Stieleria sp. JC731: one gene and its partner. The main gene of each other region encodes a partner of the protein of the gene in region 2 in a complex. Links are inferred from orthologs where the notes say so. Each region holds a gene or a part of one and is shown on either strand. Other genes may lie near its edges.

Region 1 (3,096 bases), on a different replicon or contig from region 2:
AAGCCCAGTTTGGAGCCCTCGGCGATGATCTGCTGCACAACTTCGCGTTGCTGGTTGACTTTGATCGGGAACACGCAGCGATAACGGTTCTGATAGCCGTTTTCCTCGATCGCTTTTTTGAAACAGTCATCGAGATGATGAAGCCGATCACGGAGGATTCCGTTGAAACGAATCAAAATCGGCAATTGCAGACCACGTTGGCAGAGCCGGTCGACAATCGTTTCTAGATCAATCGCGTTGTTGGGATTTCGATCGGGGGTCACGCTGACCGTGCCACGTGACGAAATCGAAAAGTACCCATCGCCCCATCGGTCGATCCCGTATTCTTCGGCGGCATCTTCAAGGGACCAAGTCGGTTGAGCAATTGTCTTCAATGCGCTATTGCCTCAAAACGTTGTGCAAAAAGAAAACAGTCGGTACAGCGTACCGCGCAGGAGTATGTGTATTAACACACGATTTGCAAGAGAGATCCGACGATCAAATTGCCGGACTGGCGGCACCATCAACATACACTTCTTTGATGCGGCCGAGGCCTTGGATGAAGTGTTCGATGGTTGGGGTGCGGTCATCAACTTTGGGTTCAATCATCTGCATGATCGAACGAGCCAAGCTGGGGTTCACGTTAGGACAGGCCTTTGCCAGCGGAATCGGAGGCGAGGTGTCGTGATGCAAGGCCGCCCGGCCGGTCACTTCGTCACCCTGCCAGGGATGGCAAAATGCGATCAAGCAGTAATAGGTGACCCCGAGTGAAAACAGGTCAACTCGTTTGTCGGTCGCCCGGCGGCGCACGATTTCCGGTGACATGTACAAAGGCGTGCCGGTACGGTTTCCTGGTGCCATGTAGGGCGGCAGTGCTGGCACGGTTAGCCCAAAGTCGATCAATTTGACGTCGTCACGATCGGGCGTCAGGATGAAGTTTCGTGGGCAGATGTCACGATGAATGAACTCCATCGCGTGAACATAGCGGAGTGCTTCTGCCATCGACTTGATCAGCGCGAGGCGTCGTCCTTCGACGTGCTCTTCCTGCTTCTTGACGATGATGTTCTGCATGCTGGGGCCAGCGATGTACTCCATGATCAACACAGGGTTACCGGTCGTGGAGACGCCGACTTCGTAGGTTTCGACGATATTGCGATGGTGCATCTTCATCGCAATTTCACCCTCGGATGGCTTCTTTAGGTGCCTGAACCGAGATTCGAAAGCTTCGACCTTTTCCGGGTCGAGTACTTTGACGCCGACAACCTTACCGCCATTGTGAAGGTCCTTTGCGGCAAAGAATTTTGCCATCGTGCCCGTCACCGCGGTGCGTTCGAGCGCGAAGCGTTCCTTCAAGTCGATTTTGCCGCCAGTGGACTTGCCGCTGCCGCCGAGCATTGATTTGACGGAATCAAAAATTCCCATCAGGTGGACCTATTTTCCGCAGTAGTCGATCGCTCGTGCGATTTCGGTTTTTAAATGTTTGCGGGTCACGATGCGGTCAATATACCCATGTTCCAAAAGGAATTCGCTGGTCTGAAAGCCTTCGGGTAGCTCGATTCCGATGGTCGCTTTGATCGTCCGAGGACCGGCAAATCCGATCAATGCTTTCGGTTCGGCAAAGACGAGGTCACCCAAGGAGGCGAAACTGGCAGCGACGCCACCCATCGTTGGGTTAGTCAAAACGCTGATAAACAATCCACCAGCTTTGTCGTATTTTGCCAACGCGGCGCTGACCTTGGCCATCTGCATCAACGACAGAATGCCTTCGTGCATCCGAGCACCACCACCGCTTGCACTGATGATGATCAGCGGAAGGTCTTGTTTAGTCGCGTGTTCGATCAATCGGGCTAGCCGCTCGCCGACGACGGAGCCCATGCTACCCATGATGAACGCACTGTCGGTGACTGCTAATGCAACGCGTCGGGCGCGGATCATACCGGTGCCCGTCAGAGCTGCATCGGTCAGGCCGGTCCTTTTCTGTTCGCCGACCAAACGCTCGGCGTACCGCTTGCGATCGGAGAACTCTAGCGGATCGGTTGGCCGCAAGTGTTCGTTCATCGGCTCGAACGTGCCTTCGTCGATCACTTGGTTAATGCGATCGGTCGCCGAAACGTAAAAGTGATGTTCGCACTTGGGGCAAACGTTCAGTCGTTGTTCGACTTCTTTTTTATAGACGCTGGTGCCGCATCCGGGGCACTTCAGCCACAAACCCTCTGGGACGCCACGTTTCTTGGCTGGCCCTGTGGTTCCTTCTGTCGATTCGGGCATCTTGCGGCTGGACGGTTGCTGGCTAGAAGAGGATCGGCTGGACGAGTTTTGACTTGATTGAGATTCGAGAGTCGCCATACGCATTTGGGAGCCGGGAAGACTCGAACACGGTGGGCACATCTATCAAAAAGACACTGCCACGCCGCCGGGAAAACAGAGATACATGCTAAGTGGTGAATCAGTTTAGCTGAACCCGTCGTTTTTCTCAGCCCCAAAACGATCCGGACCACCAATCGGGGAGGACCGTAGCAAAACACGGGGACTTTCGCCATCAGGCATTAATCCGGGGGCGTTTCGGCGAGCAGATTCGTCCCGCCAAAACGATCCTGAAACGCAAAACTGTGTATCCTAAAGGCCCCCGTTGTGGGCGTGAGCTCAACCTAAACTCCGTTTGGATTGAGTTGGCCGAATTGTAGTATCGTGACTAGAGCTTCGTTCCAACTCGATTTTAGGATTCGCCGTATGGCGCCGGCCACGGTTTCATTCGCAATAACCGCGGCCAACGCCCGTCGGCTGATGAACCGAACCCGTGTTTTCATATGGAACGAAGCACCAGTTGCCCACGATTCGATACCCCGCTAACTATGGCGAATCGGGTTGACGCACGCCCAGGCCCCCTGCCTCGATCTCTTCCCTGAATAATCCCACCATGAATTCCTTTCGATCCTTCCCATGCGCCCTCGCTAAAGTTGCTTGTTGGAGAGCCTTTGTGCTGCTGGCAAGCGTTTCGGCTTCAGTGCTCTTTATATCTTTTGGCGGGGCAGCTACTGCAGCAGAAGCTGGCGCCCGACCTGCCGAAGTTTTCGTGGAATGCGAGAGTTTCGACGATCTGGGTGGCTGGAAATTGGA
Region 2 (3,251 bases):
TTGAAGACTATGTATTGACCGTCGCCGATGGGACAGTTTCGGAAAAGCGAAGCGTTGTTCTTGACCACGAGCAAGTTTCAGTCTCGACCGAAGGTGGCCAGCCGAGCGTTCTTGCAGGCAGGCAGTATCGCTTTGCGGCGCCATTTGCAAGCGTTGATGTGATCGAAGTGATAGGCGGCAACCAGGATCAGTTGTTCGAAATCTTGGAAATGGATTGGCCAAACGCTGCGATCGAATTGGACGGCCGCGAGGGCTTCAACACACTTCAGATTTTGTACCCCGGCACGTTCGATCTCACTGCGGGTGGGATGATTTCGGCAAAGGGTTTTTCAAAACTTGATTTGTCCATGGTTTCGGGTGTAAGCATCGTTATTGATGAAACATCCATTGCTGAACTTGCCGGTTCTGACGAACTGGTGATTGCGGCTTCGGCCCCGCATCAAGTTATTTTCGAGGATGCGGCCGATTGGGTCATGGCTAGTGATTTGATTGAGCCGGGGCACTTTCGGCAGCAGTTGATCCATACCGTGAGTGGCCGGTCGGTTTCGCTGGAAACTCCCCTGCCCTGGATAAACTTGTTGAATCCATTTGACGTCAACAACGATGGCATGACGTCACCGCGTGATGCACTGGCGGTCATCAATCGGTTGGCGGTCTTAGACTCTCAGTCGGGTAGCAGTGACCTGCCAGATCCGTCAACTTTGGATTCTTGGTTGGGCTTTTATTACGATGCGAACGGTGACGGCATCATCGCACCGCGTGACGCCTTAGCCGTCATCAATCGTTTAGCCACTTTGGAAGCGATGTCTTCGGTGACCTCTGAATCAGAGCGTCCCGAAGCATCGAGCTTATTGGCTTTAGCAGGGTTCGATAGTGCGAATCGAGAGCGGGACCGGTGGTTCGGAGAGTTCGAGATGTTGGATCAAATCGAACTCTTCTAGTGCATTTCGAAGCGACTGCCCGCTCGGTCTACGTTTGGCCGTAGACGGAATGATCAGACGCGATAGCTAATCGCAATAGTTAGACAGCGGGCTCTTCTAGGAAGACGCCGATCTGGCGGAATTTGTCGTAGCGAGATTCCAGCAGTTCATCGATCGGCTTGGTTTCCAGATCGGCCAGCGTTTTCGACAGATAAGATTTCAGTCGCGACGCCATTTGGTGATGATCGCGATGAGCTCCGCCGAGCGGTTCTTCGATCACGTCGTCGACGACGCCCAGTCGTTTCAGGTTGGCGCTGGTGAATTTCAGTGCCGATGCGGCGCGTGGCGCATGTTCGTGGCTTTTCCACAAAATGCCCGCGCATCCCTCAGGACTGATCACGCTGTAATAAGCGTGCTGCAAGACTGCGATGCGGTCGCCGACACCAATGCCGAGTGCTCCGCCGGAGCCGCCTTCGCCGATCACGATGCAGATGATCGGTGTCTTCAGTTGGCTCATCTTGAACATGCTTTCGGCGATCACTTGAGCCTGTCCGCGTTCTTCAGCGCCGACGCCTGGGTAAGCCCCAGGTGTATCGATGAAGCAGATCAAAGGCAGGTTGTACTTTTCTGCCAACCGCATCTTGGTCATCGCCTTGCGATAGCCTTCCGGGTGAGCGCAGCCGAAGTGACATGCGGCGCGTTCTTTGAACGTTCGTCCTTTCTGGTGACCGAGCACCATCACTTTGAATCTGTCCAGTTTGGCGAACCCTGACAGCATCGCGCGATCGTCACCAAAGTGTTTGTCGCCGTGCAGTTCGACAAAGTCATCGAACGCAAGGTTTAGATAATCTTGCGTGTAAGGACGGTTCTTGTGCCGAGCCACTTGGACCGTTTGCCAAGGGTCAAGTGACGAGTAAACATCACGCAGTTGCTTGACCAAATCCAAGCGAAGCGATCGCAGTTCCGCATCGGCGGATTCATTTCGATCGGTCTGACGATCGAGAACGCTAATGCGGTTTTCGAGTTCCGCGATCTCGAGTTCAAAATCTAATCCGGGGCCTGGCATCTATATTTATTCCTGTTCGGGATCGAGTTCATCGGCGGTTGGTTTGCGGATCATGTCGTCCGCTCCGCGAATACCGGGCAAGTTGTCGAAGACACTGATTTCAGGCTTGCGCGGCCGTTTGCTCCAAAGTTCCATCGAGCGAACTTCCTTCAACACATCCCACATCGATTGCGGTCGAGCTGAAGGCGATTTCGCCATCATGCGTTTAATGACTTCGGCAAACTCTTTTGAAACATTGTTGTTGTAAGCGATCGGGCTTGGCACCTGAGCGTTAAGGTGCTTGTTCAGAAGGTCGTTCGGTGTGTCGCCTGTGTATGGCGGTTTGCCTGTCGCCATTTCGAACAAGACACATCCGAATGAATAAATGTCCGTTCGCTCATCGCAGATCTTGCTGCGGATTTGTTCGGGAGCCATGTAGCTGCGTGTTCCCTTGGCTAAGCCGCCACGGTGAAACAGCTTGCTGAGACCTGTCTTTTTCTTTTCGCTGATCGTAAAGTCGATCAACTTCACTTCGCCATCGCGGCTGACCAGAAAGTTATCTGGCTTGATATCCAAGTGGATCCAACCACGCGTGTGCATGTAATAGAGGCCTTCGCCGGCTTGCTCGATAATCTTGTTCAGCATGTAAGCGAGCGAATCTGGGCCGCGGCGCAAGGCTTGTTTAATGTTCAATTCGCTGAACAATTCCAAGACCAGAAATGGGCGATCGTTCGCAAACAGGTGATCGAGAATCTTGATGATCCGCGGGCTGTTCTGCAGGTCCTGCCCGACGTTGTATTCATGCTTGAGAAGGTTGATCTCGCTCTTATCTTTAGCGACGCTACCTTTGAGGATTTTTAGCGCATATCGGCTGTTGTCGTTCTCATCGATCGCTTCCCACACCTCTGCCGTGGATCCAGAACGAATAAGCCGGGCCAGTCGGTACGGGCCAAAGAAGTCTCGGGTTTTTGTCATCGGATTTCAGTGCGAGAAGCTCTTGCGTGATAACGGCCGGTCATCATAGTTGACGGCCCTACCCTCGGAAAAGGTCGCAAAGTCCGCCAGGGCCTCTGAGTCCGCGAAAACCGGCGTTTTTGTGAGAATCGGCAACTTCGGACCGATTTAGAAACCCGGCGACCGAGCACTTACGGGTGGTTGTTGCCCCAACACCTGCCGATAGATCTCGCGAATCTGGCGAGTCATCGCTTGATGGCGAAACCGTTCGGTAAAACGCATCTGCCCTTCCCTACCCATCCGTTGCCGCAAGTTTTCGTCCTTCACCAGGC

Evidence for each region.
Region 1: the proteins of LOC67_RS04195 (region 2) and accD are in contact, whole or in part, in a solved structure (PDB 8UXZ), measured with the Escherichia coli proteins. The link is inferred for Stieleria sp. JC731 from one-to-one orthologs.

What each region holds. Positions count from the first base shown.
Region 1 is NZ_JAJKFQ010000002.1:241,658-244,753, reverse strand. Bases 330-3,096 are described here. They hold accD (acetyl-CoA carboxylase, carboxyltransferase subunit beta), read right to left. Parts: upstream 2,248-3,096; coding sequence 1,411-2,247; downstream 330-1,410. Other genes in these bases: LOC67_RS06720 (FAD-dependent oxidoreductase), read left to right, coding at 3,053-3,096; LOC67_RS06730 (serine/threonine protein kinase), read right to left, coding at 478-1,401; speA (biosynthetic arginine decarboxylase), read right to left, coding at 330-374. Also shown: more of speA, read right to left, coding at 1-329.
Region 2 is NZ_JAJKFQ010000001.1:1,287,018-1,290,268, forward strand. Bases 4-2,925 are described here. They hold LOC67_RS04195 (acetyl-CoA carboxylase carboxyltransferase subunit alpha), read right to left. Parts: upstream 1,987-2,925; coding sequence 1,021-1,986; downstream 4-1,020. Other genes in these bases: LOC67_RS04190 (GEVED domain-containing protein), read left to right, coding at 4-941; LOC67_RS04200 (serine/threonine-protein kinase), read right to left, coding at 1,993-2,925. Outside these bases: more of GEVED domain-containing protein, read left to right, coding at 1-3; more of serine/threonine-protein kinase, read right to left, coding at 2,926-2,940; glycosyltransferase family 4 protein, read right to left, coding at 3,088-3,251. UniProt on the Escherichia coli protein: Component of the acetyl coenzyme A carboxylase (ACC) complex. First, biotin carboxylase catalyzes the carboxylation of biotin on its carrier protein (BCCP) and then the CO(2) group is transferred by the carboxyltransferase to acetyl-CoA to form malonyl-CoA.